Regions from separate parts of the Acidovorax sp. AC410 genome, predicted to be linked through region 2. Evidence: riboswitches for the same ligand, from Rfam matches in the RefSeq annotation. Region 2 holds a riboswitch; the other holds the start of a gene.
What was found. Region 2 has a riboswitch for glycine ahead of AC0IZS_RS05870 (D-amino acid dehydrogenase). Riboswitches for the same ligand answer to the same signal wherever they lie in the genome.

Region 1 (7,099 bases), 5.3 Mb from region 2:
GGTATCGATGTTCTGGGCCTACCTGGCCATGCCTGTCGGTGGCCTGTTCTGCGTGGTCGGCATCATCGGCAACCTGATCGATCCCCTGCGCATGGAACTGGAGACCGCCCAATGAGCCTGGTCATGATTTCAACGATGGTGCTGTGCTTTGCACTGACCATTTCGGTAGCGGTTTCCATCGGCCTGGCGTCCATCCTGGGCATCCAGGCCTCCAATGCCAACATGCTCATCTCCGTCAAGGAGATGTTCGGCTCGATCAACAAGTTTCCGCTGGCGGCCATCCCCTTCTTCATCCTGGCGGGCAACCTGATGGAAACCGGCGGCATCTCGCGCCGCCTGGTCGAGTTCGCCAAGAGCATCGTGGGTGGCGTGCAGGGCGGCCTGCCCATGACCTGCGTGCTCACCTGCATGATCTTCGCGGCGGTGTCTGGCTCGTCGGTGGCCACCACCTTCGCCATTGGCGCCATCCTGATCCCGGCCCTCATCAAGCATGGCTACCCCACGAGCTATGCCGCGGCGCTGCAGGCCACCAGCGCGGAGCTGGGCGTGATCATTCCGCCCTCCATCCCGATGATCCTCTACGGCGTGAGCGCCGAGGTATCCATCGGCGAGCTGTTCATCGCCGGCTTCGGCCCCGGGCTGCTGATCAGCTTCGCGCTGATGCTCTTCGTCTGGGCCTACTGCAAGTGGAAGGGCTGGGGCAAGAACGATGGCGAAGGCCGCATGTCTTTCGGCAAAGCCACACTGCAGGCCGGCTGGGCGCTGCTGATGCCGGTGATCATCCTGGGCGGCATCTACGGCGGCGTGTTCACCCCGACCGAGGCCTCGGCTGTGGCGGTGTTCTACGCGCTGATCGTGGGCGTGGTGATCTACCGCGAGATCCGCATCAAGGACCTGTTCGCCATCCTGCGCAAGTCGGCGATCTCCTCGGCGGTGATCATGTTCATCATCGCCAACGCGGGGCTGTTCGCCTTCCTGATCACCCGCGCGGGCGTGCCCGACGCGATCGGCCGCTGGCTGGAGTCGGTGCTGCAATCGCCCACCCTGTTCCTGCTGGGTGTGAATGCGGCCCTGTTCGTGATCGGCATGTTCATCGAGACCAGTGCCGCCATCATCGTGCTGGCCCCCATTCTCGCGCCCGTGGCCATGCACTTCGGCGTGGACCCCGTGCATTTCGGGCTGATCATGGTGGTGAACCTCGCGCTGGGCATGATCACGCCGCCCTTCGGCGTGAACCTGTTCGCAGCCTGCACGGTGGCGCGCATCTCGCTGGACCGGATCATCAAGCACCTGCTGCCCTTCGTCTGCGTGATCCTGGTGTGCCTGATGTTCATCACCTACATTCCGGGCATTTCGCTCACCTTGCGCGATCTGGTGTATTCAAAGTAGGTAGAATCCGCCGGGTCAGGAGAGAGCCTTCCCCAGCAATGGTGAGGGGGCCGCCGAAGGCGCAGGGACACCCCGAACGCTCAGGCAAAAGGACTGGCAACCGCCTGCAGGGATGCAGGCGTTCCCTTGCTGGAGAGAGGTGGCCGCGCAGCACAGCGCGCAGGCCACCCACCGAAGGAGCAAGCCGCAGCCGCCAGCCAGGGCGGTGCGGTGAATCTCTCAGGTAAAGCGGACAGCAGGGCAAATCCCGCAATCCATGAATGGGTTGCGGCTTTCATTTGCCCGGAGTCCGCCCCATGTCTGCCCCTGCCACCGCCCCCCTGCTCACCACGCCCCTGAACGCCCTGCACCTGGAGCTGGGCGCCCGCATGGTGCCGTTCGCGGGCTATTCCATGCCCGTGCAGTACCCCGCCGGCCTGATGGCCGAGCATGTACACACCCGCACCGCAGCAGGTCTGTTCGACGTGTCGCACATGGGCCAGCTCCAACTCATCGGCCCGGATGCCGCCGCTGCCTTCGAGACCCTGGTGCCCGTGGACGTGGTCGACCTGCCCGTGGGCAAGCAGCGCTACGGCCTGCTCCTCACCGACGAGGGCACCATCATCGACGACCTGATGTTCTTCAACCAGGGCAACGACACGCTGTTCGTGATCGTCAACGGCGCCTGCAAGGTGGAAGACATCGCGCATATCCAGGCGCGCATCGGCCAGCGCTGCGAGGTGGTGCCCATGCCCGACCATGCCTTGCTGGCACTGCAGGGCCCGCAGGCCGTGACCGCCCTGGCGCGCCTGGCCCCGGGCATCGAAAAACTGGTGTTCATGACCGGTGGCAGCTACGCCATCGCCGGGTGCGACTGCTTCGTGACGCGCAGCGGCTACACGGGCGAGGACGGTTTCGAGATCTCGGTGCCCGCGGCCCAGGCCGACACGCTGGCCCGCGCCCTGCTGGCCCAGCCCGAGGTGAAGCCCATCGGCCTGGGCGCACGCAACTCGCTGCGCCTGGAAGCCGGCCTGTGCCTGTACGGCAACGACATCGACACCACCACCACCCCACCCGAGGCGGCGCTGAACTGGGCGATCCAGAAGGTGCGGCGCACCGGTGGTGCGCGCGCAGGCGGCTTTCCCGGTGCCGACAAGGTGCTGGCGCAGATCGACAACCCCGCCAGCCTGGCGCGCAAGCGCGTGGGCCTGGTGGCGCTGGAGCGCGTGCCCGTGCGCGAGCACACCGAATTGCAGAGCACCGATGGCCAGAAGATCGGCGAAGTCACCAGCGGCCTGCTCGGGCCCACGGTCAACGAACCCGTGGCCATGGGCTATGTCACGCCTGCGTTTGCCGCCATCGGCACCCGCGTGCACGCCATCGTGCGCGGCAAGGCCGTTCCCATGGAGGTGCGCGCCATGCCGTTCACCCCCGCCAACTATTTCCGCGGCTGATTTCACACCGCTGCGGGCCCGGCCCGCTACATTGCTGATTCCTTCATTTTTTCAAAGCCACAGGAGCTTTCCCCATGACCGTCAAATTCTCCAAAGACCACGAATGGATCAACGCCGCCGACGCCAACTCCGCCGTCGTGGGCATCACCGTGCACGCCCAGGACGCCCTGGGTGACGTGGTGTTCGTGGACCTGCCCGAAGTCGGCAAGAGCTTTGCCCAGGGCGAAGTGGCCGGCGTGGTCGAGTCCGTGAAGGCCGCCGCCGACGTGTACATGCCCGTCTCGGGCGAGATCGTCGAGGTCAACGAAGCCCTGCGCGCCGACCCCTCGCTGGCCAATTCCGATCCCCTGAACACCGGCTGGTTCTTCAAGGTCAAGCTCAGCGATGCCGGCCAACTGGACGCACTCTTGAGCGAAACCGACTACACCGAGTTCGCCAAGAACGCCTGACGCGAATTGGGCTTCGCCCGGCTAACGTCGTTGGGTCGCCTTGCCGTGCCACAGCACTGTCTGCGTCTCCCCGCCTAGTTATCCGGCCGAATCCCAATTCGCTTGCCGCCCTGCCCTCCTCTGACGAAGCCTGAGACCTGCCCCATGTTGATGCAATCCGCCCTGCCGCTCGGCGCGCTCGAAAACGCCACCGAATTCCTGCCCCGCCATATCGGCATCGATGCGGCCGACGAAGCACACATGCTGTCGGTGATCGGCGAGGCCTCGCGCCGTGCCCTCATCGAAAGCATCGTGCCGCGCTCGATTGCACGCAGCACGGCCATGGACCTGCCGCTGCCCGTGACGGAAGCGGCGGCCCTGGCAGAGCTCAAGGCCATGGCAGGCAAGAACCAGGTGCTGCGCAGTTTCATCGGCCAGGGCTACTACGGCACGCACACGCCGGGCGTGATCCTGCGCAACGTGCTCGAGAACCCGGCCTGGTACACGGCCTACACGCCCTACCAGGCCGAGATCTCGCAGGGCCGCATGGAGGCCCTGGTCAACTTCCAGACCATGGTCTGCGACCTGACCGGCATGCCCATCGCCAACGCTTCCATGCTCGACGAGGCCACGGCCGCGGCCGAGGCCATGACCTTGGCCAAGCGCTCGGTCAAGAGCAAGAGCAACCGCTTCATCGTCGCCGGTGACGCGCACCCGCAGACCATCGAGGTCATCCAGACCCGTGCCAAACCGCTCAACATCGAGGTGGTGCTGGCGAACTCCGCACCCGAGTGGCATGCGGCGCTCGACGGCGAATACTTCGCCGTGCTGGCCCAGTACCCCGCCACCAGCGGCCGCATCGACGACCTGCGCGCCGACGTCGAAAAAGCCCATGGCAAGCAGGCCGCCTTCATCGCCGCGGCCGACCTGCTGGCGCTGACCCTCATCACCCCGCCCGGCGAATGGGGCGCCGACATCGTGGTCGGCACCACCCAGCGCTTTGGCATGCCCATGGGCGCGGGCGGCCCGCACGCCGCCTACATGGCCTGCCGCGACGAATTCAAGCGCTCCCTGCCCGGCCGCCTGGTCGGGGTGAGCGTGGACACCCATGGCAAGCCCGCCTACCGCCTGGCGCTGCAGACGCGCGAGCAGCACATCCGCCGCGAAAAGGCCACCTCCAACATCTGCACGGCCCAGGTGCTGCCGGCCGTGGTGGCCAGCATGTACGCCGTGTACCACGGGCCCGAGGGCTTGAAGCGCATTGCCCAGCGCGTGGCCAGCTACACCGCCATCCTGGCCAAGGGCCTGGAGCAACTGGGCGCCCCCGTGCGCCCGCAGGCCACGTTCGACACCCTGACACTCAAGACCGATGGCGCCACTGCGGCCATCGCAGCGCGCGCCGTGCAACTGGGTGCCAACCTGCGCGTGTACTTCGAGCACTACCTGTGCATCTCGCTCGACGAGACCACCACCCGTGCCGACATCGCCCTGCTGTGGAAGGTCTTCGCCAAGGACGGCCAGGCCCTGCCCACCTTCGATGCGTTCGAGAAGGGCGTGGAGCCACTGATCCCCACCGAGCTGCGCCGTACCAGCAGCTACCTCACGCACCCGGTGTTCAACACCCACCACAGTGAGACCGGCATGCTGCGCTACATCCGCCAGCTGTCCGACAAGGACCTGGCGCTGGACCGCAGCATGATCCCGCTGGGCAGCTGCACCATGAAGCTCAATGCCACGAGCGAGATGATCCCCATCACCTGGCCCGAGTTCGCCCAGGTACACCCCTTTGCCCCCGCCAATCAGCTCGAAGGCTACCGCGAGCTCGACGAGCAACTGCGCGCCTGGCTGTGCCAGGCCACGGGCTACGCCGGCATCAGCCTGCAGCCCAATGCCGGCTCGCAGGGCGAGTACGCGGGCCTGCTGGCCATCAAGGCCTACCATGAGGCCCAGGGCCATGGCCACCGCAACATCTGCCTGATCCCCAGCAGCGCGCACGGCACCAACCCCGCCAGCGCGCAGATGGTGGGCATGCAGGTGGTGGTGACCGCCTGCGATGCCAACGGCAACGTGGACATGGCGGACCTGCAGGCCAAGTGCGAGCAGCACAGCGACAACCTGGCCGCCGTGATGATCACCTACCCGAGCACGCACGGCGTGTTCGAGACCCAGGTCAAGGAGCTGTGCGCCCTGGTACACCAGCACGGCGGCCGGGTCTACGTGGACGGTGCCAACATGAACGCCCTGGTGGGCGTGGCTGCCCCCGGCGAGTTCGGCGGCGACGTGAGCCACCTGAACCTGCACAAGACCTTCTGCATTCCCCACGGCGGTGGCGGCCCCGGCGTGGGCCCCGTGTGCGTGGTGGCCGACCTCGTGCCCTACCTGCCCGGCCATGCCACGGCTGGCGTGCCCGGTGGCGTGGGCGCCGTCTCGGCAGCCCCCCTGGGCAATGCCGCCGTGCTGCCCATCAGCTGGATGTACTGCCGCATGATGGGCGCCGAAGGCCTGCAGGCCGCGACCGAGACTGCCATCCTCTCGGCCAACTACATCAGCGCGCGCCTCAAGGACCACTACCCCACGCTGTACGCGAGCGCCAACGGCCATGTGGCGCACGAGTGCATCCTGGACCTGCGCCAGTTGAAGGACACCAGCGGCGTGATGGCCGAGGACGTCGCCAAGCGCCTTATCGACTACGGCTTTCACGCGCCCACGCTGAGCTTCCCGGTGCCCAACACGCTGATGGTCGAGCCCACCGAGAGCGAGACGCTGTTCGAGATCGACCGCTTCATCGACGCGATGATCGCCATCCGCGAAGAGATCCGCCAGATCGAAGCCGCCGCCTGGCCGCAGGACAACAACCCCCTCAAGAACGCGCCGCACACGGCGGAGAGCCTGCTCACCGGCGAGTGGACACATCCGTACTCGCGTGAGACGGCGGCCTATCCTGTGGCGGCTCTGCGCAGTGCCAAATACTGGTCGCCTGTGGGGCGGGTGGACAATGTGTGGGGGGATCGCAATCTGTCTTGCAGTTGCATCCCGGTCAGCGACTACGCTTGAGCTGCTGAATCGCTTTGTGCGGCGGGGGCTATGGTTGCTTCCGTTCTTTTGCTGACGGCGGAGGCCGGGTCTCGGCCCGGCGGCCGAGGTACCTTTCTTTGCGTCGCCAAAGAAGCGTACCCCAAAGGAAGGCGACCCCGCTGCCCGTGTCAGAAGGGGGTGGGAGCGGGCTCCACTCGGGCCATTGCTTCGCTCGGCCCCAACTGCCTCGCTGCGCTTGGCCTGGACAGGGCGGCTGCGCCCCAGCCGTCGGCAGCGCGCAGCGCGACCCGACACCCGGCGTAGCTGCGCAGCAGCAGCCGTATTTGACCCCGCTCCCCACCCCTGCTGGCTGCGCCGAGAAGCGCAGGGGCTGGGGTGGGCGTGTGTGCCGAAGGACACACACGCTTCGTGATCTGGCTTGCCGCAGCTGTTTGAGCGGAGTTCGAAGAACGCAGCGAGTTCTGCGGCACCACCCCAGATCCGAGCATCGCAGGCTGCCCCCATCGCCCGGCGGGCGATGGGGGACGCAGACTGGGGGCCGCCTTCTCTTTGGTGACTTTCTCTTGGCGGCCAAGAGAAAGTTACTGCGCCGCCGGGCGCACATCCCGGCCTCCGCCCTCGGCAAAGAAACAGCAGCAACCACCGAAACAACAGAGAGCGGACACCCACAAGAACACGACTAAGATCGCGCCTGTCCAAAATATTCAGGAGAACCCCTTGCGCAATACCCTGTGCCTGCTGCTCGCCAGCCTCGTGATCGCCCCCGCCGCCCTGGCCCAGCAAGCCGCCAAGCCCGTCACCACCGCCAGCGGC
Region 2 (7,099 bases):
TGCACCTGCTGACCGAAATCCGGGCGCAGGTACGCACGCAGGCCGGCCGCTGGGTCGGCTGACCACCCTCCGTTCCCCGTCTTAAAAGGAGCATTCCGTGCACAGCCTTCTCTGGTCCCTTTCCACCCTTGCTGCCCGCCCCTGGAAGGGCCGCTGGCTGCTGGCCGTGGCCCTGCTGCACACGCTGGCGGCGGCCGTGATGTTCACCCCCCAGTGGCAGATCCTGTGGCAGCGTGGCGTGTTCAACGCCGTGGCAGACGACATGCACCTGGGCACCGCCGTCTGGTTCCTGCTGTTCGGCGCGGTGCTGGCCCTGCTGGCATGGGAGGTGACGGCGCTCGAGCGCAGCCAGCCGGCCGAGGCGCTGCGGCCCATGGGCTGGTGCCTGCTGGCCCTGGTGCTGGCCGGCGTGGTGCTGATGCCGGTGTCGGGCTTCTGGCTGGTGCTGCCGCCGGCGCTGGCCTTGCTGGTCCGCTGATGTGACATAAATCACGCTTTGGGTGCGCAAGCCGCGCCGCAGCAACATCCGCTTACAACTCTTCGCACGAGCACTACACCGGCTTGACGCAAAACGCCCAGGATCAAGGCTCCGGTTCCGCAAGGAATCATTTCCAAGGAGACCTTCATGGCCCGCATCGCCCTCGCCGTCGCTTCCCTGGCCTTGCTGTCGCTGGGTGCCATTGCCCCGGCGCTGGCATCCCCCAGCGCCACCGTCGTCATCCAGACCGGCGACCCTTACTACCAACACCCCGTGCAGCGCCCCGCCCTGGCGCCGCTGCAGGTCACCCCGGTGCAGTACCACGCACCCCCCCCACCCCGCTACGAAGCGCCACCGCACGCGCGCCGTGGCATGGCCTGGGTGCCCGGCCATTGGGAATGGCGCGGCGGTCGCCATGTCTGGATCCAGGGCTACTGGGTCAAGGCCCGCCCCGGCTACAGCTACCGCGAGCCGCGCTGGGAAGAGCGCGATGGCCGCCACCACATGCGCCCCGGCGGCTGGGACCGCGATGGCGACGGTGTGCCCAACCGCCACGACCGCCGTCCGGACAACCCGTACCGCAACTGATGGCGGCAGGCCGGCCGCCCTGCGCGGGCCGGCCCCGCTCGCCTACAGGGACCAAGGCGCAGCACCTACAGACGTGGCGCCGCTGCCTGCCCACCATACAAAGGCGACACAACAACATTGAAGAAGGAGTCATCCATGGCTTACAAAACCACTTACGCAGCCCTTATTGCAACCACCCTGGCTCTGGCAAGCCTCTCGTCTGTGGCCACGGCCCAGCCGGTGCACCAAGGTACCGTGGTGATCCAGTCGGGCCCCCAGGGGTACCAGGTGATCCCCGCTCCTCCACCACCTCGCCGCGAGGCCGTGCCACGCCCCCGCCGCGGCCAGGTCTGGGAAGAAGGCCATTGGGACTGGCGTGGCGGCCGCCATGTGTGGGTCGCTGGCCACTGGGTGAAGGCACGCCCCGGCTACGCCTACCGCCAGCCCACCTGGCAGGAGCGCGACGGCCGCTGGGAAATGCGCCGTGGCGGCTGGGACCGTGACGGTGATGGCGTGAGCAACCGCAACGACCGTGATCGGGATGGCGATGGTGTATCGAACCGCCGCGACAGCAACCCGGACAACCCCCGCCGCAACTGATGCCTGACCGGGCCATCGCCCGGCCTTGTATCAGCAATGAACGCCGCACATTAGCTGCGGCGTTCGTCTTTGCGGCGCCTAGAATGGACACCGCAGGAGAGCAAGCGGCAGTGCCCGCTTCACCGAAGGCGCAAACTCCCATGCACGCTCAGGTTCCGTACTGCACCATTCATCAAGGCCGTCTGGAGAGCCGCTACGCCATGTAGCGCACCGAAGGAGCAAGCCGCAGCCCATGAGGGGCGGCGGTGAATCTCTCAGGTACCAAGGACAGGGGGAGCGGCAGCCGGGCAAAGACGTGCCCGCTGCACGCTATCGATATTCCATAGCCCACAGCGACACCGACAGGCCCGGCGATTGCCCTTCCAGAGGCTTTCAAAATGCGTGTGATCGTTCTTGGCGCCGGCCTGCTCGGCGTGACTTCGGCCTATTTCCTGCAGCAACTCGGCCACGAGGTGACCGTCATCGACCGCCAGGGTGCGCCCGGTGCGGAAACCAGCTTTGCCAACGGTGGCCAGATCTCGGTGAGCCATGCCGAGCCCTGGGCCAACCCCAGCGCGCCGCTCAAGGTGCTGCAGTGGCTGGGCAAGGAAGATGCGCCCCTGTTGTTCCGCATCCGTGCCGACATGCGCCAGTGGCTCTGGGGCCTGTCGTTCCTGCGCAACTGCACGCCGGCGCGCACGCGCCACAACATCGAGCAGATCGTGCGCCTCGGCACCTACAGCCGCGACACGCTGCAGCAGCTGCGCGCTGCCACCGGCATCGCCTACGACCAGCGCACGCAGGGCATCCTGCACTTCTATACCGACCAGAAGGAGTTCGACGGCGCCCTGGCCCCGGCCGAGCAGATGCGCCAGCTCGGCTGCGAGCGCCAGGTCATCAGCGCCGACGAGGCCGTGCGCATCGAGCCGGCCCTGGCGCACATCCGCCCGCAGCTGGCTGGCGCCACCTACACCGCGGAGGACGAGTCGGGTGATGCCAATACCTTCACGCGCGAGCTGGCACGCCTGTGCGAGGCAGCGGGCGTGCAGTTCCGCCTGGGGCACCACATCACGGCGCTGCGCGAGGCCGGCGGGCGCATCGACCATGTGGAGCTGACCACCGCCGAGGGCCGCTTCGAGCGCGTACACGGCGACGCCTTCGTACTGGCCATGGGCTCGTTCAGCCCGCTGCTGGCACAGCCCCTGGGCATCCGCCTGCCCATCTACCCGGCCAAGGGCTACTCGGTGACCATGCCGGTCAAGGACGCATCGATGGCGCACCAGGTGAGCCTGACGGACGATGAGTACAAGCTGGTCTTCTCGCGCTACACCAGCGAGCGCGGTGACCGCCTGCGCATTGCCGGCACGGCCGAACTCAACGGCTACAACCGCGACCTCAACCAGGTGCGCTGCGACGCCATCGTGCGCCGTGTGGAGCAGTTGTTTCCCGGCGCGGGCGATGCCAGCCGGGCCCAGTTCTGGACCGGCCTGCGCCCCGCCACGCCGAGCAACGTGCCGCTGATCGGCAAGACGAAACTCGGCAACCTGTTCCTCAACACCGGCCACGGCACGCTGGGCTGGACGCATGCCTGCGGCTCGGGCAAGTCGGTGGCGCGCATCGTGAGCGGCCTGGCGCCGGAACTGGATTTCGCGTTCACGGGCATGCCGCAGAGCAGCGTGCCCAGCCTGTTGCCTGCGGCGTCGAAGGCCTGAGCAAGCGCCCGGTCAGGGCGCGGCGCCCGAGGCCTGCGCGACGAAGCTCGCCAGCGCCCGCATGTCCTTGTCGCTGAGCTTGTCGGCATAGGACGGCATGACGCCGATGCCCGCGCGCAGCGCGCGCAGCACGCGCTCGGCGTTGGGCTTGAGCTCGTCCAGGATGGGGCCCACCTGCCCCTCGGCCCCGGCCGCCTGCAGCGTGTGGCACACGGCACAGGAGGGCTGGATCTTGCCGAACAGCTCCTTGCCCCGTGCCAGTTCGCTGGCGTCGGCGGCCCCAACGGCGCCGGAGACCAACGCCAGCAGCGCGGCCATGGCCGTGGTGCGCAAACTGCTCACCACCTCAAGCGACTGCCACGGTCACACCGTGGTCGCGCCAGCTCGTGTTGTTGTAGCCACCCAGGTTTTCCTCGCGCTGCTCGGGCTGCACGTTGCCAGCCGTGTCGGTGGCGCGGCTGAGCAGTTCGTGCGAGCCTGCGGCCAGGCGCACGGGCAGCACGAATTGGCGCCACGCAAAGCGGCCCAGGTCAGGCCCGATGAGCCGGGCCGCCTGCCAGGTCTTGCCGCCATCCACCGAGACGTCCACGCCCTTGACGCCGCGTGTGCCGCCAAATGCCACGCCATGCACCTGCACCATGCCGGCCTTGAGCGTGCCTTGCTCGGGCAGGGGACCGTTGATCCAGGACTTGGTCGTCATCTCCCACACCGAGGGCTGCTCGGGGCTGGCCTTGGTGCCGGGCGGGGACATGCGGTAGCCGTGGGACATGATGCGCGCCTGGGACTGCTCGGCACCAAAGGCCACGCGCTTGACGTACTTGATGTTGTTCACCCCCTGGTAGCCCGGCACGATCAGGCGCAGCGGCCCACCATGGGCCAGCGGCATCGGCTCGCCGTTCATCTCCCAGGCCAGGATGGCATCGTCCAGCGCCTGGATGGGCACCGAGCGCTCGACCACCACCGTGAGGGGGTCCACGCCCTCGGGCAATTTCTCGCCACCCGTGCCGGTGAGGTAGGCAGCACTGCCCGCCAGCCCACCCAGGGCGGCCACCACGTTGCGCAGCGGCACGCCGCTCCAGACCACGCAGCCTGCCGCACCCACCGTCCACGGCGTACCGCTGGGCTTGCTGGGGAAAAAGCCGCGCCCGTTGCCCGAGCACTGCAGCACCGTGGTCACGGTCTCGATGCCCAGGGTCCGCAGCTCGGCCAGGGTCAGCGTGCGCGGTGCCTTTACGCCCTCGATGGAGACGCTCCAGGCATCGCGGTCGGCCACGATGGCGGCATCGGGCGCGGGCAGGTTGTTGCGGATGTACAGCTGGCTCGATGGCGTGACCACCCCCGTGCCGAACGCCGAGCGGCGCGTCTCCAGCGTGCTGCTGCTGTGCACGATCAGGCTGCCAGGGTTCTTCCACCCCGCATAGGCGGGCAGCGGCTTGGCCGCTGCGGCCGGCACGGCCTGGGCATGCACCCCCCTTGTCCATGCGGCCAGCCCCAGGGCGCTCAGTGCGGCAGCGCTGCCGGTGAGCAGGTGGCGGCGCGGCAAGGTCACGGGATTCTTCATGGAACGGTCCTCCAGAGTTGACAAAGCAAAGGCAGTGTTTCCGCAGTCGGCACCGGTCACAGACGGCCGCCAGGATGCGGGGCATATCCCATTCTGGTATGGCAGCCCCGATTTGCCCTGGGGGTTTGTGAGAGCAGGTGTAAGAAATGGCAACAACACCGCGAAGGACGTGTGTTCGGTAGCGCCCTGGTGCATATTTGACATCGGCTGACAGACTCCGGAGGAGACACCATGTACCGCACAACACGCCCTGCCTTGCTGTCCCTGTTGCTGCTGTTGCTCAGTCCCCTGGCCCAGGCCCAGCTCACGGCCATCGTGGCCGTGGAGCCCACGGCCAAGAAGGCCGCGCACAGCATCCTGCGCAGCGCGTTCGAGTCGGGCCTGTCCAAGGCCGCGGGCCAACCCGCCACCGTGGCCACCAGCGAAGACCTGGCCGATGTCATGCGCGCCACGCGCAGCGCGGGCTACGACGTGTTCATCGGCCCGGCCCAGGTGGCAGCCTCGGCGCTGCAGCGCGGGTACGAGCTGGTGGGCGCCACCCAGAAATCGGACCTGTACCTGCTCGTGGGCTCCCCCCAGGTGGCCAATGTGGCGGCGATGAAAGGCCAGCGCCTGTACCTGCCCCAGCAGGACTCGATCTACACCTACATGGCACGCGGCATGCTCAATGAAGCCGGCCTGTCGTTCCAGGACCTCAAGTCGGTGCTGCACGAAAAGCACCCGCAGGCGGGCTTGAGCGCGCTGGTGCTGGGCAGCACCGATGCCACCGTGGTGCGGGCGGATGACTGGGCCGAATGGTCCGCCACCCACAAGGGCGATGCGCGGGTGCTGGCGACCTCGCAGCCGGTGCCGGGCGGCTTCTCGATCACCGTGAAGAAGGATCTGCCCGCCGACGTCAAGGCACGCCTGGCGCAGTGGTTCGCCTCGGGCTCCAGTACCGTGGGGCTGAGCCCGGTGGCCCTGCGCCCCGAAGCACAGGAGTACCGCCGCGTGGCGGAACTCGGCCTGTTCACCCCCAACAGCCTGCCTGGCGTGAACCGCATCACGGCGCGGGAGGCGCAGAAGCTGCAGGCGCAAGGAGCGGTGGTGGTCGACACGCGCACCGAGAAGGAATTCAAGGCCAAGCGCATCCGCGGCGCCGTGTTCGCGGCCTACGTGGAGAAAAGCCTCAAGGACGTGGCTTTCAACGCCGCACAGGATGACTTCCAGGCCCTGGAGAAAGTGGACCGCAGCAAGCCCGTGATCTTTGCCTGCAACGGGGCTGAATGCTGGAAGTCCTACAAGGCGGCCAAGGTCGCGGCCAGCAAGGGCTACAAGACGGTGTACTGGTTGCGCGGCGGCCTGCCCGAGTGGGATGCCGACGGGCTTCCGACCGAAAGCAGTTGACCTGGGCGCCCTGGCGCCCTGCCTTCAGGTGAAGACCGTGAGCACGCCCGTATAGCCATACAGATGGTGGTGCGCGATCTCGCCGCCCGCGAAAAAGCCCGTCAGCGGCACGTCGCCCAGCGCATGGCGCACGATCTGCAGCTCTGCGCTGGGTCCACCGAAGTGCGGGCCACCGCGGCCTGAGCAGCTCACGTAGATGGCGCCGCGAATGCGCCGACCGCCCTGCGCCGCGGCCGGGCCATGCGCCGCAGCTCCGGGCGCCGGGGCCATGGCGCGGCCCGTCTGGTCCTGCGACTCCAGGGGCGCAGGCTCCAGTTCCTCGGGCTCCAGCTCCTCGCGGATCTCGGCGCAGATGCGCATCAGGTCGGCGCGTGCCGCCGCCACGTTGCGCTGGCAGAAGGCCAGGTGCATGCCGGGCTCCACCCGGTCGCCCAGGGCCACCCCCCGGCGCGCGCCGTCCAGGCCGACGATGTGGCGCACGCGGGTGTCGGTGCCGAAGTGGCCGGTGCGCTGCGGGCCCCGGGGCTGCTCTCCGGCATCCACCAGCCCGGCCAGCGTGGCGCGCACCTTGCGCAGCGCGGGCTGCGGATCACCGTCGAGCGATACCTCCAGCGTGTCGAGCAGCACGTCGAGCGCCGGCTCGCCATCGAGCTGCAGCACCACATTCTCATGCGCAGCAGTCACACGGCGCAGCGGCCCCACGGGCTGGCAGCCCTGGGTGACGCGCGAGACCAGGGCCACCCCGGAGCCGAAGGCCACCCCCGACATGCCGCCATCAAAGACACCGCTGGCACCGCCCTGCCCGGCAATATTGCC

Region 1: another riboswitch for glycine. It lies ahead of gcvT (glycine cleavage system aminomethyltransferase GcvT); the one in region 2 lies ahead of AC0IZS_RS05870 (D-amino acid dehydrogenase).

The regions. Positions count from the first base shown of each region.
Region 1 covers NZ_CEEDCG010000001.1:6,583,027-6,590,125, forward strand. The annotation lists gene AC0IZS_RS30590 (TRAP transporter small permease) at 1-115, shown strand, start outside; gene AC0IZS_RS30595 (TRAP transporter large permease) at 112-1,389, shown strand; glycine riboswitch at 1,404-1,487, shown strand; glycine riboswitch at 1,509-1,635, shown strand; gene gcvT (glycine cleavage system aminomethyltransferase GcvT) at 1,686-2,822, shown strand; gene gcvH (glycine cleavage system protein GcvH) at 2,897-3,271, shown strand; gene gcvP (aminomethyl-transferring glycine dehydrogenase) at 3,416-6,304, shown strand; gene AC0IZS_RS30615 (FKBP-type peptidyl-prolyl cis-trans isomerase) at 7,004-7,099, shown strand, end outside.
Region 2 covers NZ_CEEDCG010000001.1:1,267,480-1,274,578, forward strand. The annotation lists gene AC0IZS_RS05850 (ABC1 kinase family protein) at 1-62, shown strand, start outside; gene AC0IZS_RS05855 (DUF6463 family protein) at 98-478, shown strand; gene AC0IZS_RS05860 (YXWGXW repeat-containing protein) at 626-1,066, shown strand; gene AC0IZS_RS05865 (YXWGXW repeat-containing protein) at 1,202-1,645, shown strand; glycine riboswitch at 1,818-1,926, shown strand; gene AC0IZS_RS05870 (D-amino acid dehydrogenase) at 2,023-3,336, shown strand; gene sorU (SorU family sulfite dehydrogenase c-type cytochrome subunit) at 3,349-3,654, opposite strand; gene sorT (SorT family sulfite dehydrogenase catalytic subunit) at 3,683-4,897, opposite strand; gene AC0IZS_RS05885 (rhodanese-like domain-containing protein) at 5,129-6,283, shown strand; gene AC0IZS_RS05890 (FIST signal transduction protein) at 6,308-7,099, opposite strand, start outside.